Regions from separate parts of the Bacillus sp. DTU_2020_1000418_1_SI_GHA_SEK_038 genome, predicted to be linked through region 3. Evidence: riboswitches for the same ligand, from Rfam matches in the RefSeq annotation. Region 3 holds a riboswitch; each other region holds the start of a gene.
The links. Region 3 has a riboswitch for S-adenosylmethionine ahead of RRV45_RS05820 (MetQ/NlpA family ABC transporter substrate-binding protein). Riboswitches for the same ligand answer to the same signal wherever they lie in the genome.
Positions count from the first base shown of each region.

Region 1: linked by a shared signal. The riboswitch ahead of RRV45_RS18555 (O-acetylhomoserine aminocarboxypropyltransferase/cysteine synthase family protein) and the one ahead of RRV45_RS05820 (MetQ/NlpA family ABC transporter substrate-binding protein) in region 3 are both predicted to bind S-adenosylmethionine.
Region 2: linked by a shared signal. The riboswitch ahead of RRV45_RS20060 (homoserine dehydrogenase) and the one ahead of RRV45_RS05820 (MetQ/NlpA family ABC transporter substrate-binding protein) in region 3 are both predicted to bind S-adenosylmethionine.

Region 1 is NZ_CP135435.1:3,705,270-3,713,542, reverse strand. It holds gene RRV45_RS18570 (toprim domain-containing protein) at 210-566, shown strand; gene RRV45_RS18565 (thioredoxin family protein) at 573-881, shown strand; gene RRV45_RS18560 (SCP2 sterol-binding domain-containing protein) at 1,152-1,481, shown strand; SAM riboswitch class I at 1,574-1,673, shown strand; gene RRV45_RS18555 (O-acetylhomoserine aminocarboxypropyltransferase/cysteine synthase family protein) at 1,791-3,107, shown strand; SAM riboswitch class I at 3,252-3,357, shown strand; gene RRV45_RS18550 (methionine ABC transporter ATP-binding protein) at 3,484-4,515, shown strand; gene RRV45_RS18545 (methionine ABC transporter permease) at 4,508-5,176, shown strand; gene RRV45_RS18540 (MetQ/NlpA family ABC transporter substrate-binding protein) at 5,189-6,052, shown strand; gene RRV45_RS18535 (hypothetical protein) at 6,300-6,494, shown strand; gene sufC (Fe-S cluster assembly ATPase SufC) at 6,823-7,608, shown strand; gene sufD (Fe-S cluster assembly protein SufD) at 7,627-8,273, shown strand, end outside.
Region 2 is NZ_CP135435.1:4,028,829-4,037,101, forward strand. It holds gene RRV45_RS20045 (proline dehydrogenase family protein) at 1-654, shown strand, start outside; gene brnQ (branched-chain amino acid transport system II carrier protein) at 784-2,130, shown strand; gene RRV45_RS20055 (hypothetical protein) at 2,644-2,895, opposite strand; SAM riboswitch class I at 3,037-3,142, shown strand; gene RRV45_RS20060 (homoserine dehydrogenase) at 3,280-4,485, shown strand; gene RRV45_RS22145 (methyl-accepting chemotaxis protein) at 5,359-6,309, opposite strand; partial or broken gene RRV45_RS22150 (cache domain-containing protein) at 6,307-7,353, opposite strand; gene RRV45_RS20070 (hypothetical protein) at 7,851-8,009, opposite strand; gene RRV45_RS20075 (hypothetical protein) at 8,108-8,273, shown strand, end outside.
Region 3 is NZ_CP135435.1:1,170,884-1,179,156, forward strand. It holds gene RRV45_RS05810 (YlbE family protein) at 51-1,325, shown strand; gene RRV45_RS05815 (bZIP transcription factor) at 1,529-2,536, shown strand; SAM riboswitch class I at 2,764-2,872, shown strand; gene RRV45_RS05820 (MetQ/NlpA family ABC transporter substrate-binding protein) at 2,970-3,776, shown strand; gene RRV45_RS05825 (methionine ABC transporter ATP-binding protein) at 3,811-4,824, shown strand; gene RRV45_RS05830 (methionine ABC transporter permease) at 4,829-5,491, shown strand; gene RRV45_RS05835 (enoyl-CoA hydratase/isomerase family protein) at 5,508-6,284, shown strand; gene RRV45_RS05840 (CaiB/BaiF CoA transferase family protein) at 6,305-7,495, shown strand; gene RRV45_RS05845 (LysM peptidoglycan-binding domain-containing protein) at 7,740-8,273, opposite strand, start outside.

The DNA of each region.
Region 1 (8,273 bases), 1.9 Mb from region 3:
AAGCTCTCTTTTCATTTTTAGCTCTGTAAATAATAACCCGTTGAGTATAAAAAGCATAAAGACATGTGCCAAACTCATAATAAATATAAAAAGCAGGAGTCCAACACCAACATCAAGAATATTGAATATGGTATGGTATATAAAACCTCCTTGTTAAGGAGATTTATTAGCCCTATGGGTAAAACTACAACTCAGCTCAGGTGATTATAATGGATGAGGCGGTAACGGAAAAGGTTATTATTGTAGAGGGTACGACAGATAAAAGAAAGGTACAGGCGATAGTAAGTGAGCCTGTTGAGATTATTTGCACGAACGGAACGATCGGCGTCACAAAACTGGATGAATTGATCGATATGCTTTATGATAAAGATGTTTTTATATTGGTTGATGCAGATGCAGCAGGAGAAAAGCTTCGGAAACAATTTAAACGAGAATTTCCCGAGGCTGAGCACCTTTATATCGATCGTATGTATCGCGAAGTTGCTACGGCTCCAGAACATCATTTGGCCACCGTGTTATTATCTGCCAATATAGACGTATACACAGAGTTTTTGGATAAAGGATGAGAATCATTGCAAGAACTTTCGCGGGAGGAAATTGAACAGCTTTTCAATAAAAATAAATCAGGCTTCCTATATCTGTACACCCCATTATGCGGAACGTGTCAGCTAGCGAGTAAAATGCTTTCGGTAATAGAAGAACTTATGCCCGAACAGCCAATTGGGAAAGCCGATTTAAATTATTTGTCTGCTTTTTCCGAGGTGCTTGGGATAGAAAGTGTGCCTTGCCTCATTATCGTAAAAGATGGAAATATCCAAGAAAAAATATACGCTTTCCACTCAGTTCCCTACCTACTAGATAAAATGAAAAGTTTCCTTTAAAATGTCAGGTTAATAACACCTGGCATTTTATTATTTAGTTTTTCATAAACCATAATAAGACAAAAAAAGAAGTATCCACCATAAAAACGGTTTAATATATGAAAATAAAAGTTGTATTTCTCGGGAAATGAAAGACAATGCTGAAAATAGTCGAGGCATTGTCTTTTTTTTGCTTTTATCTTGTCGAACAGTAATAAGAGGGATGTCCTTGCTTATGTTGAATGTAGATACTGAAGAAAAATAATCTGTTCGTTTTTAGAGGTGAAGGAAATGGAAAATATGGCAGTTGTTTTTATTGAAGAAGTTAAGAGTAAGTCGCATTTACAGACATTGCTGGCAGACTCCTCTTTTTCAATTTGTATAAAATCCGGAGATTTAGAGATTCCATTAATATTTCGGGAAGGCCATATTTCCATTAATTCTGACGATCAGAAACAACAATTTGATGCAATCATTTCAGGATCTAAAGAAAGTATTCATGCCATTTTAACGGGAAGAGAAAAGTTGAGAGAGGCGATAAGGTGGAAGAAGGTATCCGTTGACTCGACATTCCGTAGGCTATTACTGTTAGAATCTCTTTTCTTTCTCTGTAAAAAATAATTATTTAAATCTGAAATTTCTAAAATATACCTTGACTGCATAAAATCTATATGATAGTATCACTTTAATAACTTGATCATTACAATTAAATATTCTTATCAAGAGAGGTGGAGGGACTGGCCCTACGAAGCCCGGCAACCGGTATTTACGCGGTGCCAATTCCAGCAGAGCATTTGCTCTGATAGATAAGAAGAGATGATATCAACCCTCTTCTTGCGAAGAGGGTTTTTTAAATTCTTCTTTTAAGCAAAAGGAATCAGCAAATCAAAAAAATGCAAACTATTGCAGATTAAAAAGGAGAGAAGAAACATGTCAGAAAAACAAAAAAACTATCGATTTGAAACATTAGGTGTACATGGGGGATTACAGCCGGATCCTGTAACAGGAGCAAGAGCTGTGCCAATTTACCAAAACAATGCTTACCAATTTAAAGACACGGAACATGCAGCTAATTTATTTGGCTTGAAGGAATCTGGGTACATTTATACTCGTATTCACAACCCAACTACTACAGTCTTTGAAGAAAGAGTTGCCCTGTTAGAAGGGGGAGTTGGTGCCTTAGCGGTTGCTAGCGGAATGGCCGCCATTACACTAGCGATTCTGAATATTGCTGAATCTGGGGATGAAATTGTTTCAGCCTCTAACCTATACGGGGGAACTTATAATCTGTTTGCTGTGACATTGCCGAAATACGGCATTAAAGTGAAATTTGTAGATCCCGAAGATCCTGAAAACTTCCGAAATGCCATTACGGAAAAAACGAAGGCTGTCTTTGCTGAAACGATTGGAAACCCAAGCTTAAAGGTGTTAGATATCGAAAAGGTAGCGGAAATCTCACATGAGAATGGGGTTCCACTAATTATTGATAATACATTCGCGACTCCATATTTATGCAGACCGATAGAATACGGAGCAGATATTGTCGTCCACTCCGCTACAAAATGGCTGCTGGGAAATGGAACAACAACTGGAGGAATCATTGTAGACGGCGGAAAGTTCGATTGGAATTCTCCTAAGTTCCCTGGATTCACTCAGCCAGACCCAAGCTACAATAACCTTGTGTATAGTGAGGCATTAGGTGCGGTTGCCTATATTATTAAAGCTAGAGTTCAACTTCTTAGAGACTTTGGTCCTGCATTAAGCCCGCAAAATGCCTTCCAATTTACACTTGGACTTGAAACACTTCATGTGCGGATGAAGGAGCATATTGCCAATACTAAGAAAGTAGTAGAGTACTTAGAAGCTCATCCAGCTATTAATTGGGTCCTGTATCCTGGAAGTGACAATCATCCGGATAAAGTATTAGCGGATAAGTATTTGCCGAAGGGCGCAGGTTCTGTAGTCGTATTTGGAATCGAAGGCGGAAGAGAAGCAGGAGCGGCTTTCATTAATAATCTTGAGCTGTGGGCACATGTTGCAAACGTTGGCGATGCGAAAAGCTTAGTTATTCACCCGGCAAGTACAACGCATCAGCAGCTTGATACAGAAGGGCTGAAGGCTGCAGGTGTTCCTGAGGATCTAGTTCGTCTATCAATCGGAATTGAAAATGCTGAGGACCTTATTGAAGATTTAGAGCAAGCAATTGAGGCAGCAACAGGGATTGCCTCGCTATTAGTAAAAGAATAATTAATTAAGGTTTTTTCATGAGTAAAAAGATATATAATTCCAAATTTTTACCGTTGACGCTATCTTTATCCCATGATACGATATCAATCGTGAATATAAGAATGCTTAATTAAAGTAAAGTGTTAATTGAATATAGATGTAATGCTCTTATCAAGAGAGGTGGAGGGATGTGCCCGATGAAACCCGGCAACCGTCATTTTATGAAATGGTGCCAATTCACACAAAGCAGATTTGCTTTGGAAGATGAGGGGAAGGATAAATTCATTATGCCTTTCTGCTCATAACAGAAAGGCATTTTTCTTTTTTATAGCATTACTATTTCTCTTTATTCATCTATTATGATATTGTAAATGGGATTTAGAGAGGGTGAGCAATTATGATCTCAATCAAAAATGTACAAAAGATATATGCTTCTAAGCAGGGTCAAGTCACCGCAGTAGACAACGTTAATTTAGAAGTTAACGAGGGAGAAATCTTTGGTGTTATTGGCTATAGCGGTGCTGGGAAAAGTACATTAATCCGCATGCTAAATGGACTTGAAATACCATCAAGCGGAAATGTTGTTGTAGCTAATAATGAAGTTTCACATATAAAAGGCAAGAACTTAAGGAAAGCTAGACAGGATATCAGTATGATATTCCAGCATTTCAACCTGCTTTGGTCTAGAACTGTTCGGCAAAATATTGCATTTCCACTTGAAATTGCGGGTGTTGCCAAAGAGGAACGATTAAAACGTGTGGATGAACTCATTAAGCTTGTTGGTCTCGATGGAAGAGAGGATGCTTATCCCTCTCAGCTGAGCGGAGGGCAAAAACAGCGTGTCGGAATTGCCAGAGCATTGGCAAACAACCCGAAAGTGTTGTTATGTGACGAAGCCACATCTGCATTAGATCCAGAAACAACTAATTCCATCCTAGAATTATTAGTGGATATTAATGAGCGTCTAGGTTTAACGATTGTGCTCATCACACATGAAATGCAGGTTATCCGTAAAATCTGTCATCGCGTGGCTGTAATGGAAGAGGGAAGAATTGTCGAGCTGGGACCAGTTATCGATGTGTTCAAAAATCCGCAGCAGCAAATTACAAAGCGCTTCGTTCATCAAATAACAGAGTCTGATCCAGATGAAACGAAGGAAACGATTGAACAAATTACTCAATTATATCCACACGGGCAAATTGTCCAATTAAGCTTTGTTGGTAAGTCCGTTGAGCAGCCGTTAATAACGAATCTAATTCGTGATTTTAATATAACCGTTAATATTCTTCACGGGAAAATATCACAAACGCAAAACGGTTCTTATGGAACACTTTTTATCCATTTAGATGGGGAGAAGCCTGAAATTTTAAAAGCAATTGATTTCATCAAGGCCAAGCAGGTCGGGGTGGAGGTGATTTCGAATGCTTAGTGAATGGTTTCCGAATGTTAAATGGGATAAGATGTGGGAAGCAACTGTAGAAACATTATATATGACGAGCATTTCGGTCATTGCTACTTTCATTCTTGGCATTATTCTAGGTCTATTACTTTTTCTAACTTCGAAGGGCAATATTTGGGAGAATAATTTTATTAATAAAATTATCAGTGCTATTGTTAACATTTTTAGATCCATTCCCTTCCTAATCTTAATTGTGCTATTAATTCCATTTACTATTTTCTTAATTGGGTCGATGATAGGTGAAAATGCGGCACTACCTGCACTAATCATTGGGGCAGCGCCATTTTATGCAAGAATGGTAGAAATTGGGTTAAGGGAAATTGATAAAGGTGTTATTGAAGCAGCCAAATCAATGGGTGCCAAAACAAGCACAATTATCTTTAAGGTCCTATTACCAGAATCGATGCCTGCACTCGTTTCAGGGATTACCGTTACGGCAATTGCTTTAGTAGGTTATACCGCGATGGCTGGTGTTATCGGTGCTGGCGGTCTTGGGAACTTGGCTTATCTGGAAGGTTTCCAAAGAACGAGAAATGACGTAACGCTTATGGCAACAATCATTATTTTGATCATTGTATTTATCATCCAATTTATTGGTGATTTAATAACAAATAAATTAGACAAACGATAAGGGGAGATTAAAATGAAAAAAACATGGTTATCACTTTTACTAACATTTGCTTTAGTACTTGTGCTTGCTGCATGTGGTACAAAAAATGAAGAAAAAGACAGCGGCAATGCAAGTGATGCAGGGAAAGACGAGAAAACAGAAGAAGTAAAAACATTAAAAGTTGGAGCTTCCAATGTTCCGCATGCTGAAATTCTTGAAGAAGCAAAGCCTCTTTTAAAAGAAAAAGGGTTTGATTTAGAAATTATCCCATTCCAGGATTATGTTCTACCTAACAAAGCTTTAGAATCAAAAGAAATTGATGCAAACTACTTCCAGCATATTCCGTATCTTGAGCTGCAAATTAAAGAAAATAACTATGATTTTGTTAATGCAGGCGGAGTTCATATTGAGCCAATGGGTGTTTATTCTAAAAAATATAAAGATCTAAGTGAACTTCCTGAAAATGCACATATTATTATTAGTAACTCAGTAGCTGACCACGGCCGTGTCCTTGCTATTCTTGAAGCTGAAGGTCTTTTAAAGTTAAAAGAAGGCGTTGATAAATCTGCAGCTACAATCGAAGACATTGTTGAAAATCCAAAGAATGTTCAATTTGATACAGATTATGAGCCTTCATTATTACCGCAAATTTTCAACAACAATGAAGGTGATGCTGTTGTCATTAACTCAAACTTCGCGATTGACGCAGGCTTAAATCCATTAGAGGATTCAATTGCTATCGAAGGCAGTGAGTCCCCATATGTAAATATTATTACTGTACGTAATGGTGATGAAAATACTGATGCTATTAAAGCTCTTTTAGAAGTCCTTCACTCTGAGGATATTAAAAACTTTATTCTTGAGAAATATGAGGGTGCAGTTGTTCCTGCATTCTAATAATAAATGTAATTGGAAAAAACTCGCTGATAGGCGAGTTTTTTTATTGCTTATTTTTGAAAAAATGAACGGATAATAAAATTAAAGCGTATGACCACAATATTTTAAGTATGAAAAGGATGTAAGCGTTTTAATCGCCGCCTATCAACTATTTTCGATAAAAATTTCTTGATTTTGCCTTTTGTATTTCGGGAAATATCGGTGTAAAATCTTAACGTGAATTATAAATCCGTGAAAGATGAAAGGATTGGTTTTTATTAACCAGCTGCATTTAAATTATACGAGCTGTATGGAGAAAGCAATGCGCGGTGCCCATGGAGTCGGATATGCATTGTATAGCCAAAAACACGATGTAAGACTGAAGGTTGAAAAAAAGCGTCAGGAAGAATATGTAAAGAGTCAGCGCATGCTCGCAGATTTTGAAAGAAAGATTCATTCTTAGATTAAAACATATATTAATGAAGAAAAGGGGGGTCAGTATTTGTTGCTGATCCTCTTTTTTTACAAATAAGTGCGAAAAAGCATGGCAATTTCATTTGTACATGAACATAATGGTTAAGGGTAACATTAATAAGTGGAATCGAAAAATAGTAGTTCTTTCACCTTAAAAAATAGTATTAGGTTTACACCATCTAGAGAGTGTTAACTGATTGAAAGAGTTGCTAATACTTTTCATTTGTTATAAGATTGTAATGAGAATAAAATGAGAATAGAGGGTTGCGGCACTTTGCCGTAAGATAAAATCTTCTTTTATTGATGGAGGTATTGTAATGGCAGGTTCTAAATTAACAATTAATGATCTTCATGTTGAGATTGAAGGCAAAGAAATATTAAAAGGGGTAAACCTTGAAATTAAGGGCGGAGAAATCCACGCTGTCATGGGACCTAACGGAACGGGTAAATCTACACTTTCCTCTGCAATTATGGGTCATCCAAAATATGAAGTAACAAAAGGAAGCGTTACTTTAGATGATGAAGATGTTCTTGAAATGGAAGTAGATGAGCGTGCACGTGCAGGCCTATTCTTAGCTATGCAATATCCTAGTGAGATTAATGGTGTGACGAATGCAGACTTTTTACGTTCAGCTATTAATAGCCGTCAAGAAGAGGGAAATGAAATTTCTTTAATGAAGTTCATTCGTAAAATGGACAGCCAAATGGAATTCCTTGAAATGGATCCGGATATGGCACAGCGTTATTTAAATGAAGGATTCTCTGGCGGAGAAAAGAAACGTAATGAAATTCTTCAGCTTATGATGCTAGAGCCTAAGATTGCTATCTTAGACGAAATCGATTCAGGTCTTGATATTGACGCATTAAAGGTTGTTTCTAATGGAATCAATAAAATGCGTGGAGAAGATTTCGGCTGCTTAATTATTACACACTACCAACGTCTTCTGAACTACATCACTCCAGACTTTGTACATGTTATGATGCAAGGACGCATTGTAAAATCAGGAGGTCCTGAGCTAGCACAGCGCCTTGAGGCAGAAGGTTATGACTGGATTAAGCAAGAGCTAGGTATTGAAGATGAAACGGTTGGCCAAGAAGCGTAATTGTTAGGAGGATCCTTTATGTCGACAGAAACAAAATTATTTGGTAAGGAGTATGTAAGCTCCTTCTCAAAAGATATGGGTGAACCAGCATGGCTGACAGAGTTTCGCTTGCAAGCCCTTGAAAACTCTGAAAATCTGCCAATGCCAAAACCTGATAAAACGAGTATAAAAAACTGGAACTTAACACAGTTTGAGCAGCATATTGTAGGCAGTGAAGACTACACTTCTTTAAATGAGCTTCCGGAAGATGTGAAAACATTAATTGAGCTTGAAGCTGCTGAACAAAATTTATATATTCAGCGTAACAATAGACCAACATATATTTCTGTTTCAAAAGAACTGCAGGATAAGGGTGTTATTTTCACTGACATCTTTACAGCAGCGAGAGAGCATAGTGATTTACTCCAAAAATATTTTATGACTGAAGGCGTTAAAGCAGATGAGCATAAGTTGACTGCTTTACATGCAGCTTTAGTGAATGGCGGAGTTTTCCTATACGTGCCAAAAAATGTCGAGGTTGCCAAACCAATTCAGGCAGTTTTTGTTCATGATAATGAAAAGGCAACTCTTTTCAATCACGTGATTGTTGTTGCTGAGGATAATAGCTCTGTTACTTATGTTGAAAACTATGTATCCACTATGGAAGCAGCTAGCGGGGTATTTAA
Region 2 (8,273 bases), 1.6 Mb from region 3:
TACGGCTTCTGCTTAGAGAACTTAAGGGAAATCGTTGCAAAAGCATACGAGTATAACATCTTTATTAACTTTGACATGGAGGATTACGGTCATCTGCAGCCATCCTTTGACATAATCGATGAGCTTTCGAAAGAATATGATAATATCGGCACCGTCATTCAAGCGTATTTCTATGAAGCTGAAGATATATTGAAGAAATATGAAAACTTTCGCTTAAGAATCGTAAAAGGCGCTTATAAGGAGCCTGAAAACTTAGCCTATCAAAACAAAAACGATATAGACCAAAACTATATCAAGTTAATTGAATATCACTTGCTGAATGGCAAATTCACATCGATTGCCACGCATGACCATCGTGTTATCGATCATGTGAAGAGTTTTGCGAAAAAGAATCAGATTCCACAGGAGAAATTTGAATTTCAAATGCTGTATGGTTTCAGAAAGGATTTACAGCTTAAACTTGCAAAAGAAGGCTATAATTTCTGCACATATGTCCCATTCGGAAATGATTGGTATGGCTATTTCATGCGCCGCTTAGCGGAACGCCCACAAAATCTCAATCTCGTTGCCAAACAGATGTTTACTAAAAAAACAAATACACTCATTGGACTTGGAGCTGGCGCCTTTTTATTAGGAAGGTTAAGTAAAAAATGAATGGTATGAAAATTTGGATGACTGAAATGTTATAATTCTACTATAATATTTTTTAATAGAGTGGATGGTCGATCTCCATCCCTCCTTATTAATAGTCATCCTCGATTTATATATTAAGGAGGAAAATCAATGGAAAAGAAGGTATCATTTTCACAAGTAATCGCAATTGGCTTCATGCTCTTCGCTATGTTCCTAGGTGCTGGAAACGTAATATTCGCTCCAATGGTAGGCCAACAGGCAGGAACAAATATATGGATTGCCATGGGAGGATTTTTAATTACAGGTGTTGGTTTGGTTTTACTCGCAATCATAGCTTTAACCCGCGGAGGAGGAACAGTTGAAAAACTTTCAGGAAGAGTTCACCCCGTGTTCGCTACGATATTCTCAATTTTACTATTTTTATCGCTTGGGCCGATTTATGTCATCCCGAGAACAACTTCTGTCGTCTATGAAATCGCTATCAAACCGTTAGTCCAAACGAACTCAAACGGCAGTCTTTATTTGTTTATTTTCTCTGCCGTATTTATTTTTCTAACGATTCTGCTATCATGGAATACAACAAAATTTGTCGACCGTCTTGGGAAAATAATCACTCCAATTTTTGCAATATTGTTATTATTACTAATTGGAAAGTCAATTTTTACACCAATGGGAAGTATTGGACAACCTCAAGGAGAGTATATTCAAAGCGTTGATGCGTTTTTGAAAGGGTTTATACAAGGATACTACACAATGGACGTTCTCGCTGCATTTGTATTTGGGGGAATTTTCATTAAATCAATCAGTTCCTTAGGGATAAAGTCTGAAAAGGAAGTATCGAAGCTATTTATTAAGGCAGGTATGGTCACCATTATCGGCTTGGTCGGACTACAAATCTCAATGGCATGGATCGGTGCTTCAAGTGTTGATGCTATTGGATTTAAGGAAAACGGAGGCGAAGTATTAGCACAAGGCTCAAAAGTTTTATTCGGGCAGATCGGAATTTATATCATCGGAACTATTATATTCTTAACTGGGGTCACAACAAATGTAGCCTGTTTAGCAGCTGTTTCCGAATATTTCGAAAGAATTGTTCCTTCTATTTCTTATAAAAAGTGGCTAATTCTCTTTTCCATTTTAAGCTTAATCATTACAAACTTTGGTCTCAACAAAATTTTGACAATGGCATCACCTATTTTACTATTACTCTATCCTTTAGCCATTGCTTTAATCGTTTTAATCTTTACAAATAATTTGTTTAAAGGTCATCAATCCGTTTATATTGGAACAATGATCGGCGTTGGGTTTGTTGCCATTCTTGATGCTCTAAAGGATGGCATTATTGCACCGGAAGCTATTAACAATATCTTCGGATTCATCCCCTTATTTGAAAATGGCGCCGGCTGGATTATCACAGGCCTTATCGGATTTGTAATCGGCTTGATTGTAGCTAAATCGAGGAAAGAAACTGACGCGATGATTGAGATGGCTAGTTAGGACCTCATTTATTTTTATCGATAGAGTACCTCCTTCTGTTATGAAGGGGGTTTTCTTATCGACAGGAACATGAAATATACTATTGGTGACGAGTGGGATGATCGCATTTTTATAGGCTCTTGCAGCATTATCAACTATCAAGCTTAGATTTTTATATGGTCATCCAAAACGATAAGTGAAACATGACTGTGAAATAAGATTATTCGAGAGGTGATAGACACGTAGAGATTATGAGGATTTTCATAGCTGGTGTTGATGCTTAAAACCTTTTATATAGCAAGTTCTCCTATCCTTTGAAAAAGAATAGTACACTTTATATTTATCGACTAGAATCCTATAGTTTCCTTGCCATTCGGGCTCATTCGCTGGCGTAGACTCCATAATCGAAAGTATTTTATTTTGAATATTAATCAACAATCTTTTTTTATAATCTTTTGTCTCAATAGAACTAAAATAGGGGCTATTTATTCGAGCGAAGCTGCTCCTTGCTTCTGCTGTCCATTTCAATTCCACTTAAATATCACCCTTCTCAATTGCTTCCAATAACTCATCTGAGGAATAAAGTCTCCCATTCAATATATCTTTATCTGCTCTTTCAAGCATATCTTTTAGCTCAATGTCTGTTTCAATATCCGATAAAATCGTATCTTCTTTTAATCTTTGTATAACAAAAACTTCCCCTTCAACATCTATTACTGCTTTCGACTTTTTATTTAGTATTTTTTTTATGATTACAGCTTCAATACCCTCAATTTTTTTTGCCATTGAAATCCCTCCTTTTATTAACCTATTATACACGGAAAAAAAAGATATTCTACAAATCATATTCGATTGCCAAACCAATTAAAGTATTGACGTTGCTCCATTTAATCTATATGATTATAAATAATTTCATAATTGCTAATCTTCTTATCAAGAGAGGTGGAGGGACTGACCCTGCGAAGCCTCGGCAACCAGCATTCGCATGCACGGTGCCAATTTCAGAGGAATGATCACATTCCGAAGATGAGAAGGTGGAACGGATTTTGTAATTTCATTCTTGCTCCCCTTCTGTCTTTATATGCAGAGGGGGTTTTTTATTTTTTCACCTGTGGGGTTGCCCGCTCACCAGTTAACAAATCGAAAAACAATAACAGGAGGAATGAATACATGTCAGCCATTCATATTGCATTATTAGGATACGGCACTGTTGGGAAGGGTGTCTATCAGACCGTAAAATCACATCAGAAGAAGCTCCAAGCCCTTTTTGGAAAAGAAGTGAAGATTGTTGGAATTCTTGTGAAAAATATTAATAAACACACTAATCCGGATGAAGATGTTCTTTTAACAGACGATTTCGAAAAAATCATTACACTAGAGCAGCTTGATGTTGTGATTGATGCCATTGTTGGAAAAGAGCCATGCTTTTCCTACTTGCAGCAGGCGATTAAACGGGGCTGTCATGTCATTACGGCGAACAAGGAAATGTTTGCCCATCATGGCGGGCAATTAAAACATTTAGCAAGTGAATATGGTGTTTCACTCGGCTTTGAAGCAACGGTCGCTGGCGGGATTCCTGTGATCCAAACACTAAAGCAATTGCTAAATGTCAACAACATCGAAAAAGTCCAGGGTATTCTTAACGGCACATCTAATTTTATTTTGACAAAGATGAGAGAAGAAAACTTACCATTTGCATCAGCATTGAAGCTGGCTCAGGAAAAAGGCTATGCCGAAGCGGATCCGACAAATGATGTAGACGGCTATGACGCCTTCTACAAAGCGGTGATCTTAAGTGAGCTTGCATTTGGGGAGGCGCCGAACTGGGATGAGTCGATCAGAGAGGGAATTCGGGGAATCACACCCGAACAAATTGAAGTTTTTTCATCATTAGGCTTTCGGTTTAAGCATGTCGCTTCGATTGAACGGACTGCTAGTGGAATTCTATGCACCGTAAAGCCTGTGCTTGTGAATGAACAGCATCCCTTTTACCATGTGGAAGGTGTCCAAAATGCTGTTTCCATTAATGGGGATATTGTTGGGAATATTAGCCTACAAGGCCCGGGAGCAGGAATGCTTCCAACAGCAAGCGCGATGATCGAGGACTTGGCACATATTCATACAAAAAGCGTAACTCGGCCATATACCGAACAAAACCTAGAAGGAAATGAGGCTTCTACTCTTTCTTTTTGGGCAATCGGTGGGGATGTAAATGCCACGACTCTGCCAACCCCTATACAAGTGATTGAAAGAATTCATCCGAACGTGCTAATCGTCCGGGCACCAGAGGAGACCATGTATGCTATTCATTTGCCGAATGTACATGTCTATCAAATTCTGGGAGAGGTGGCGTTTAGGGAAGTGGTTTTGAGTTAGCAATAGATGAATTTTGAATGAAAAACAGGAGGAAAAAAGTTTATTCATTTCCTCCTTAAATTTTTTCTTGTTTAGTGAGATGAAATAACACTTTGACAGAGGAGTTGAAAGTTTGTCAGCCAATCACAGCAGGTTGTTGGGAATGGAAGCCAAGTACGAACATACATATTAATCAAACGTTTTAATTAAAGTGCCTACAGCCCTTGTGCGGCAAGCGTTTGAGGCTGTTTAATCAAGCGTTTGATTAACACCCTTCCCCAGGATTTTGGGAATGGGAAACCAATACGAACATACATATTAATCAAACGTCTAATTAAAGTGCCTACAGCCCTTGTGCGGCAAGCGTTTTCGGCTGTTTAATCAATCGTTTGATTAAGAACATTTTTATCTTTATAAAATAAGAGACTACTCAAAGGAAGTAGTTTCGATTATATAGGGAAAAATTAATAAACATATAGAATAGATACAAGTTTGTAAAATAATAATTGAAGACTTTGTATTTGTGTAGTGAGAGAAATTAATGCGGACATTGTGAATCCGTTATTTTCATTAAATGGCGCTAATTGAAGGGCTAAGCGGACACCGAGTGCGTTATTTACGAAAAAACATAAGGAAACCGGTGCTTTTTTAGCGAATAACGGAACCTATGTCCTCAAGCATACAGTATTAGCCCCTTTTACCGCATATAACGGAACTGCTGTCCGCCAAGCTCAGATAGACAAGGAGATTTATTTCAGGTGCCTTATTTTTATTCGATGTTAATGCTAAAAAAATAAGGCCAAATCAGTATCCGATTTGGCCATCTAATTAGTATGCGATTTACAAAGTTCCCCAACAAAATCTTTTCAAAGAGTGACTATCCCTGTACCCTACCTACTCCAGCTTAAATTTAGCCACTGCCTTTTGAAGCTCGTCACTCAGTTCTGTCAATTGTTCTGCTGATTCGGCTACGGACTGAATGGCTGTGACCTGCTCGTCCGTTGAGGCACTGACTTCTTCACAGGCGGCCGCTGATTGCTCAGCCATCGCAGCCATTGAATGAATACTGTTTAGAACGTCCGCTTTCCCTACGGCAATATGGTCCATTTCATCATGAACTTGGAAAATCGACTGCCTTAATTTCTCGACAATTTCCGAAATAGAATGGAAGCTTGACTCTGTTGTGTTGACGGCATCTGCCTGCTGGGAGAAGTTTTCCTTCGTTTTGTTCATGGATTCAACAGCAAGAAGTGCTCCACTCTGGATGGTTGTAATCGTCTGTTTCACTTCATCTGTTGCCACTACCGATTGTTCAGCTAGCTTTCTAACCTCCTCAGCAACAACAGCAAATCCCTTGCCATGTTCACCCGCTCGTGCGGCTTCAATGCTAGCATTTAATGCAAGCAGGTTTGTTTGAGAGCTAATGTCGGTAATCGTTTTAATCACGAGCTCAATTTGTTGAATTTTTTCCTCAAGATCATGAATGACTTCTTCCATTGAATCAAGGTATTTATGTGATTCAGTAAATGAACCCTTTAAATGATTTACTTGGTGAATACCCGACTGATTCATTTCATCCGCTTTTTCTGCTAGATTAGTCATGTCTGTGGCATGTGCACTAATTTCATTAATTTTATTACTTAAATGTTCGGATAATTGATTAGCCGCCTCCGCCTCTTGTGCCGCAGTTGTGGCACCCTTGGCTACTTCAGTAATGGCCGCCGCAATTTCCTCACTGGATGCATTCGTTTCCTCTGATATGGCACTTAAGCTTTCGGCCGATTCCTTCACATTATTCACTGAGTAGTTCACGAACATTAATACCGATTTCATGTTGCCTAACATATGATTGAACTGCGAACTTAATTCACCAATCTCATCATTTGTCGTAACGGCTGCTGATACGGTTAAATCCCCATTAGCCATTCGATTGACAGCTTGTTTTAAAGAAATAATTGGCTTCGTAATTCTTGACGCCACAAAGTATGTAACAGCGCTAGCAATCAACAAAGCGACTAACGAGATAATAAAAATATTCATTCTAATCTGTTTTGCACTTACTAACAGATCATCGTATGTAAAGGCGGCTCCTATTTTCCAAGATGTACTTGGAATTGTATTATAAACTAACAGCTTGTTTTCACCTTCATCACTATATGAAGAAACACCAGCAGCTTCGTTGTACATCTTTTTAATATAAGGCTGGTCCATTAAGTTTTCACCTTGTTTTTCCGGGTGGACAATGGCTACGCCCTCCTTAGAAAAAACAAATGAATATCCGTTATAGCCAATTTTAGCCTCTTCAACTATTTTTGTAATAGCTGTCAATTTCATATCTAGGCCAATCACGCCAACAATGCCGCCACCTTTTTCAATGGCATAGGATGACGTGACTACAAGCTCCTTCGTAGCTGAATCAATATATGGCTCACTCCAAACGGCTTGACCCGGATTTTCTACCGCGAGTTTATACCAGCCCTTTGAGGTCGGATCAAAATCATCCCCTAAATCAGCCTTAGGCATAATCTGCAAGTCTTTCTTTGGAGTTGCTACGTAAATAGAAGTTACATCTTTATATTTATCTAAAAAGTTATGTAAATTTCTGTCTAATTCATTTTCAGCATCTATTTTTTCCGCTGTTCCGGACAGTTCCATATAATCCTCCACTTCCCTTGAATCAGCCACAAATTTCATGCCCAATTCATGTTGGCTCATAGCCAGTTGAAGGGAGTGTGCCATTTCGGCAACAATACTATTTGTTTGCTCAACTACACTTTTTTCTATTGAACTTTTTGTTTGATGATCAACAAAAACACTAACAGCCAACACTGTCAAAGCTAAAAGAATGACAAAAAGAGCAATCAACTTCCCCTTTATAGATTTAAACATAACTACTGACTCCCCCTGATATAATAAATTTTACCTTTTACACTTTACCACATAAAACCCACTTTACTTTTAATTAAGATAGTTAACATTTTTCAAAAAATTGATAAGGGATGCGTCCGGTGGATTGGAGATTGGGTGAAAAAACTATAGAGGGATTAGAAGTAATTTCGATAGTAGGGAGAAAACTTTAAAAACAATAAATTACAGTAATGCGGACATTAGGACCGTTATTTTCATTAAATGTCCCTAATTTGGGGGCTAAGCGGACACGGAGTACGTTATTTATGAAAAACACTTAAAAATCACAGCTATTTTACAAAATAGCGGATTCTATGACCGCAAACATAAGGAATTAGCCCGTTTTATCACAAATAGCGGCACTGGTGTCCGCCAGGCCTGATCTCAGTGGATTGAACTTTGTCCAACAGCCCTTTCTTTAACCAATAAGGTCAAGGAATCAAACCAACCTTGACCTATCAATTCACAAGCTCCTTTTATTAACCAAGCGGATACCTCAGCATCGGTTTTGAATCTTTCTTTTGAATTTCTACATTTTGAGGACGTCTAGGAAAGGATCCCTTCCCTTCGTCAGGGCCTGTTATGGTATTTCGCACGTCAAGCTGATTCCCTGTTACCTCAATTGGTCTTTCATCCATTCGGAATTCCTCCTTAGTTGTGTTACTGCATTTTTAGTATTCCATTGGCAACAGGAATTAGTACATGGATTGAAAAGGAGATTATCTTGAAGAAATGAATGTGGACATCAGGTTCGTTATTTTCATTAAATGCCCCAATTTCAGGGGCTAAGCGGACACAGAATGCGCTATTTACGAAAAAACACAAAGAAATCACTGCTTTTTTACAAAATAGCGTCACCTATGTCCGCAAACATAAGGAATTAACCCATTTTGTCACATATA
Region 3 (8,273 bases):
TCTAGAGAAACCGATTTACACGACTAATGAATTTTCAGGAGGAAAGCATAATGTACGGACAATATAAAACAATTGATGAAGCAAACCGAGCAGTTATCGATAAAGTAGTATCAAGCGCACCATTTTTAACAGATGTGGTTCCTGCTAAATCTGTTATTCAAGAGTTAAATGGAAAAGTATTACTTCATGCAGGACCACCAATTAAATGGGAAAACATGACAAGCCCAATGCAAGGATCTTGTGTAGGAGCGGCCATTTTTGAAGGCTGGGCATCAAACGCTGATGAAGCATTTGCGATGCTTAAAAATGGAGAAATAGAATTCATTCCTTGTCACCACGTTAATGCGGTTGGTCCAATGGGTGGTATCACATCTGGAAGTATGCCGGTTTTAGTTGTAGAAAATCGTGACGGCGGCAATCAAGCATATTGTACAATGAATGAAGGAATTGGTGCAGTTCTACGTTTCGGTGCATATTCTGAGGAAGTAATTAACCGTCTTGGATGGTTCAGAGATGTACTAGGACCTGTTATTTCAAAAGCACTTAAAGTAAAAGGCGATGGGTTAAACGTAAACGTAGCGATTGCAAAAGCAATTACGATGGGTGATGAGTTCCATCAACGTAATATCGCTGGTTCACTTATTTTCTTAAAGGACATCGCTCCATACATTCTACAATCAGATGCAGATGAAAAAGATAAGCTTGATGTAATCCAATTCTTAGCTGATACAGACCAATTCTTCTTAAATATTGCGATGGCAACAAGTAAAGCAGTTATGGATACAGCAAGAGAAATTCAGCATGGTACAGTTGTAACAGCAATGTGCCGTAATGGATATGAATTCGGAATCCGTATTGCGGGTATGGGTGATCAATGGTTTACAGCACCTGTTAATACACCACAAGGCCTATTCTTTACAGGATATGATCAAGATATGGCTTGCCCTGATATGGGTGACAGTGCGATCACTGAAACATTCGGTGTTGGCGGTATGGCTATGATCGCTGCTCCTGGTGTTACTCGCTTCGTTGGTGCAGGCGGTATGGACGATGCAGTTACCACAAGTAACGATATGATGGAAATTTGTATTGATCATAATTCTAACTTCTCTATCCCAACTTGGGATTTCAAAGGCTCTTGCCTAGGAATTGACGCAAGAAAAGTTGTTGAAACTGGAATCGAGCCGGTTATCAACACTGGTATTGCTCATAAAGAAGCTGGAGTTGGACAAATCGGTGCTGGTACCGTTCGTGCTCCATTAGCTTGCTTCGAAAAAGCAATCGATGCTTATGCAGTTAAACTTGGGTTAATTGACCCTCAATAATTATTAATATCTTCTGTTTAAGTAAGCCCCTGTATGTTAAAAGCATATAGGGGCTTTTGTTGTTGGAAAATCTTTAAAGATTTTCCATTTTTGTTATAAATAATCGTATACTGTTATTAAAGCTGTTTTAACATACGCTGTTTTTGAAGACACAATGTTAAAAAAAGTGGCGTTTAATTAAAATGAGGAGGAGGGGATTGGGAATGAAAAGATTTTTATCAAGTGTAGTACTTTTTGTAGTCGCCGGAATACTATCTGGTTGCACTAATCAAGCAAATGCAGACGAGGCCAAAGAATTTGCTGAATTAATGAAGCAAGTAGAGCAGCTTTCATTGGAAAATGAAGCGTTGCAAAGTATGGTGGAGGAACAAAGGAAAGAGCTAGAGGAAATGAAAGGTAATGATTTCTCAGTTATTCTTGCGAAGGATATTGTAGAATATCCACGTTCACTTTATAAGGAAACTACTCTTGATATTGATCAGGATGGAGAGGACGAAATAATTGAACTATATGTGAATGCAGAGAAAATGGAAAATGATTTGTTTGCATGGGATGATGGACAGACATGGTTATTGGCAGTGAAAGATGGTGAGAAAACCTATCCTCTTTTTGATAATTTTGTTCAATTAGGGTCAATTGAAATGAGTACGACAACCTTCGATGGAAAACCAGGTATTGTCATGTTAGAGACTTGGCATTCTGATATTTATATTCATAAATTTACATACGATGGGGATGCGAAGGGATTTGTTAAAGAAACTTTTTATAAAAAAGAAAATATCAATCAGCAATACAATCCACCTGCCTCCTACGCCTTATTCAAGGACGCATACGAATTAATGGAACAGGCTTTTACCGATAAAGCGGTGAAAGCACTAGGAGCTAGCGAGAACAATCTACAGGAATTAAAGGATCGAGCAGCTGTTTATGACCCAATCCTTGTTGACCTTAGAAGAGCACAATGGTTGTTTAAAACTGTTGGGCTGTTGAATCCTGAACTACAAGTTTCATTAGAGAGCGCAGTTCATTTGCTAAACCAAATGGAAATAAATCCTCCAACATCAGAGCAAATGAATCAATTACGGGACATTCATGATGTATTCAAAGCCAATGAAATCACCGATTTGATTATAGAAGAAGAGAATCGAATTCACCCAGATATCGAGGAAAAGCTTCAAAGATTGGAAGATATTCTTAATGGAAAGAAATAATTAATTTATAGGGGAATTTGGATAGGTTAACTCGAACTCTGTCAGAAACCCTATTATTTGAAAAGTTTACAAGAATTAAAAGAACATAAATACTTTTTAATTCAATTAATGGAAAAAAACAGCGATAACTGAGGTCTAAATTAGTCATTTTTCTAAATGTTATTGACAATATGAATAAATGAGGGTAAAGTTTGTACTTAAGGAAATTGAAAAATTAAATAGTTTATCTCTTATCAAGAGTAGCTGAGGGACTGGCCCGATGAAGCTCGGCAACCGTCTATGTAAATAGATTGGTGCTAAATCCTGCAAAACATTTATTGTTTTGGAAGATAAGAGAGGATTTTATGTATAAATACAGAAGCCTCTCTTTTTTGATAGAGAGGCTTTTTAATATTTTCTTCTTCCAATATAACTACACAGGGGGAACCTCGAAATGAAGAAGCTTGGATTGTTTTTAGCATTATTTGGAATGACATTATTTATTGCCGCATGCAGTAAAGAAAGCGGCGGCGAACTGAACGATAAGAAGCTAGTCATTGGAGCAACGGACGGTCCGCATGCTCAAATATTAGAAGTTGTTAAAGAAGTGGCTGCAGAAGACGGACTTGAGCTGGAAATTAAACCTTTTACTGACTACGTGCTTCCAAATACAGCGTTAGATGAAGGCGACTTAGATGTGAACAGCTATCAGCATAAACCTTTTCTTGAAAAATTTAATGATGACCATGGAACTGATTTAGTCCCAGTTGGGAAAACGATTCTTAATCCAATGGGCATATACTCTGAAACATATAAAAGCTTTGATGACCTGCCAGACGGAGCAAAGTTCGGTTTGCCAAACGATCCGACAAATGGATCACGTGCACTCTTCATCTTACAAGAAAATGGCTACATTAAGCTTGAAGAAGGAAAAGAAGAAACAGCCTCTATTCATGATGTAGTGGAAAATCCAAAGAATCTTGAGTTCATTGAGCTTGACGCAGCACAAATTCCAAAACAATTAAGCGAAGTCGATGCTGCAGCCATTAATACAAATTTTGCAATCGCTGCGGGTCTTTATCCGAAAGAAGATGCATTTATTTTAGAATCAACAAACTCTCCATATGTGAACTATATTGTAGTTAGAGCGGAAAACGAAAACGATCCTGTTGTTAAAAAATTGGTAGAGGCTTACCAAAACGATAAGGTGAAAAAGTTCATTGAAGAAGAATTCCGCGGATCAATCATACCTGGTTTTTAATTAGGTAAAGAAAGCATAGAAAGGAAAAGTCCCCATGATTTTATTAGAACACGTTTCAAAATCCTTTGAGTCGAAAAAAGGGATTGTCAAAGCAGTTAAAGATGTGAATCTTCATGTGAAAAAAGGTGAAATTCATGGGGTGATCGGCTATAGCGGTGCTGGTAAGAGCACATTGATACGCTGTGTAAATTTATTGGAGAAACCTACTAGCGGAAAAGTATTTATAGGCGGCAAAGAAGCTACTTCTTTGCCGCTCAACCAATTACGCGATGTCCGAAAAAGAATCGGCATGATTTTCCAGGGATTCAACCTCTTAAAAACAGCTACCGTTTATGATAATATCGCCATCCCCCTTAAATTATTAGGTTACAGCAAGACGGAAACAAATGAACGTGTGATTAAATATTTAGATATTGTTGGACTGGCTGATAAACATCAATCGTTTCCAAGCCAACTTTCCGGCGGGCAAAAGCAAAGGGTCGCGATTGCACGTGCACTTGCACAGGAGCCCGAGGTATTACTAAGTGATGAAGCAACAAGTGCCCTTGATCCTGAGACAACGGATTCCATTTTGGATTTACTTTTAAAAATTAATCAAGAACTAGGGATTACTATTTTGCTGATTACACATGAAATGAATGTTATCCAAAAAATCTGTGACCATGTATCTGTAATGGAAAATGGTGAAGTTGTTGAACAAGGCTCGACAATTGATTTATTTACAAAGCCTCAGCAGCAGACTACGAAAAAGTTCTTAAATACAATCAGTCAGCGGAAGCTGTCACCTTCATTAATTAGCCAGCTTAATGTAACCGGCAAGGTTTCCCGACTCACTTTTGTCGGAGAAAGTACAGGGCAACCGCTTCTGGCTAAAGTAAGTCAGCAATTTAAAGTTCAGCCCAATATTTTAACAGCGAATATTCTAGAATTGAAAAACGGTATTGTCGGCAATATTGTTGTCCATCTCATTGGTGAACAGCATGATGTGGATGATTCATTGACGTATTTACAAAACCATGGTGTAGGCATCGAGGAATTGGAGGGATAATATTATGTCTGAATTTATTGATAAATGGTTTCCGATTGTCTGGAAATCTGTGCTGGAAACCTTCCAAATGGTTGGCGTTTCCATGGTATTCGCTATCATAATCGGTATCCCTTTAGGGGTATTGCTCGTGTTAACACGTCCTGGCCAAGCTTGGCAAAATCAATGGATCTATCAAATATTAAATCTAGTCATTAATATTTTGCGCTCAGTTCCATTTATTATTTTATTAATTTTCATTTTTCCATTTACAAAATTCATTGTTGGCACAACGATTGGCGTACAAGGTGCCATTGTTCCACTTGTTATTTACACAGCACCATATCTTGCAAGATTAGTAGAATCATCTCTTCTTTCCGTTGATAATGGCGTATTGGAAGCCTATAAGGCAATGGGAATTAAAACGAGACAAATTATTTGGCATGTAATGCTTCGTGAAGCGAGGCCATCCCTTGTCCTCGCTTTAACCATCACCATTGTCAGCTTGATTGGTGCTACTGCGATGGCTGGACTTGTTGGTGCTGGCGGTCTTGGGGATTTAGCCTACCGTTATGGGCATTTACGCTACGAAGAAAGTGTCATGTATGCAACTGTTATCATCCTGATTATTCTTGTACAAAGCTGTCAGTCTATTGGTAACCGTATCTCAGCTCGTTTAAAGAAAGATTGATAGGAGAGAGGAACATATGTCAAACGAACTTTATGTAGAAAAAGATGGAGCGATTGCTTCCCTCATCATCAACCGTTCTCATAAAAAGAATTCATTTACTCTTGCCATGTTTCAAAAGCTTGGCGAGTTATTAGATGAGCTGGAACAAGATAAGAGCGTGAAAGTGCTGATTATCCGTGGTGTTGATGATACAGCTTTTTCAGCGGGTGCCGATATTACCGAGTTTCTAGAAGTGCGTCTTCATGCGGAGAAGGCAAAGGCCTATAATGATTACGCCTTGGAGTCGATTGAAAAATTGTATCGGTTTTCCAAACCAACGATTGCCCTGATTAAAACATTAGCAATCGGAGGAGGACTGGAACTTGCGAACTCATGTGATTTCCGGTTTGCCTCTGCTGGGAGCAAGGTAGGAATTACAGCTGCGAATATTGGCATTGTATACAATTTATCAAGTACAAAAAGACTTTATAATTTGATAGGCCCTTCAAAAACGAAGGAGCTGCTATATACAGCTAAGCTGATTAGTGCAGAACGAGGCCAAGAAATTGGTTTAATTGATTATGTTTACCCAATTGAAGAAATTGAGGAGAAATGCCTTGATTTTGCCGATAGAATTAAGGTGAAATCATCTGTTGCCAACGCCGGCATTAAGAAAGTCATCCAAGCCATTATTGATGGAGAGAACGAAGAAAGTGACTATATTGAAAATGTCATTTTAGAATCATACAGCTCTGATGATTATATGGAGGGCATTCAGGCGTTTTTGGAAAAAAGAAAACCGAATTTCTCGTAAGGAAAAGGAGTCTTTACATCATGAATCAAGCATTAGAAGGAATGAAAGTAATCGACCTATCACAAGTTTTAGCAGGTCCATATTGCACGATGGTTCTTGGTGATATGGGTGCTGATGTCATCAAAATTGAAAAATATCCAAAGGGCGATGACACCCGGTTAATGGGTGCTGCGATTAACGAAGAAAGTTATATGTATATGATGGTCAATCGTAATAAACGTGGCATGTGTCTCAATTTAAAAAGTGAAGAAGGCCGCAACATATTACTTGACCTAATCAAAACCGCAGATGTTTTTATAGAAAATTATCGCCCTGGCGTAACAAAAAAATTGGGCATTGACTATGAAACATTGAAAGAAATTAATCCTGGATTAATCTACTGCTCGATTTCGGGCTACGGACAGACTGGCTCCTATAGTAAAAAGGGCGGCTATGATATTATGGCACAAGGCATGTCAGGGCTGATGGATATGACTGGTGAAAAAGGTGGAAAGCCTGTAAAAGTAGGGATTGCCATTCATGATATCGCTGCAGCACAAACCGCCATTCAATCAATTTTAACTGCATACATCCACCGTTTAAGAAATGGAAAAGGTCAATATATCGATGTTTCCCTTGTTAATGCAGGACTTGCCTGGACTGTTTGGGAGGCTGCTGCTTATTTTGGAACAGGAGAAGTGGCAAAACGGAATGGAACAGCACACCGGGCATCTGCTCCATATCAAGGCTACGAAACCAAAGATGGTTTTATATTAATTGGAGCAGCCAATCAGAAGCTATGGGAAAATTTTTGCTTAAACGTAGTCGATAAACCTCACTGGTTAGAAGATCCCCGCTACGAAACGGTTAGCTTGAGAACAGAACATGTAGATGAACTTGAAGTCGAAATCGAGGGAATTTTAAAACAAAAAGATTCTGCATACTGGCTGAAACTTCTTGAAGAAAACGGAATCCCATCAGGTCCGATCTATTCTTATGATCAAACTTTGAATGATCCGCATATCCTCGAACATGAAATGGTCCTTGAATATGAGCATCCTGCCGTTGGACAAATGAAAACACTTGGCTTCCCTGCTAAATTTTCCGAAACTCCGGGCCAATTAAGAATGCCTGCCCCGCTCCTTGGACAGCACAATAAGGAGATTTTGACCGCACTAGGATATTCTGATGAAGAATATGAAGCTTTAAGAGAGAAAGAAGTTATTAAGTAACGCGAAGGGGACGAATCTCTTGCTTCCAAATTTCAAAGCATCAAGGATTCAAGGAAATTCATATAAAGATCTGTAGACGAAAATTATCATAATGCAGTAAACGAAGATCGAGAACATCTAAACTTTCATCCATAATAGTAATGAAAGGCAACTAACCCTTTGGGCGTTGCCTTTTTACGGTTCAAATAACAGAATTACAGATTTTCTGAGAAAAAAATCAGATGCAAGCATCGATCGTATATTATTAAAATATCACTTTTATTTTTACTAAATCTTGAATACTTCCATCTTTAGCACTTCTTGTAAAAACGTGAAGTTCCCCTGTACTTGCTGTAGGTGTTCTGTCAAATGGAAGCGTACTTCTAAAATTTCCATACTCTGGAGCTCCTGCATCGGCCATTGTAAAGCGCTCTTTGGAAACGATAACTCCACGTACATCTCTTAGTTCATGATTAAGAGCGGCTTCGAATGCTCTTGCTTGTCCTTCTACTCGCTGCCCGTTAACAATTTTTGTCCCAGGAAGAGGAGTCCATACAACAATATTTCGGGAAGTTGGCAAAGGGATAAGCAAATGAAACTTTGGCCAAATAAGGTCTGCTTGATAACCGGGCCGGCCTTGATTTGCTTTGGTTATTCTTGAAAGTGAAATGCCAAATTTGCGCGAAATAGCGGAAAGCGTATCCCCAGATTGTATTTCATAGATAAACAGTGGAACCTGTAATCGTTGATCAGGAACAATAATGTTAGGGTTAGCCAGCTTATTGATACCTGAAACTAA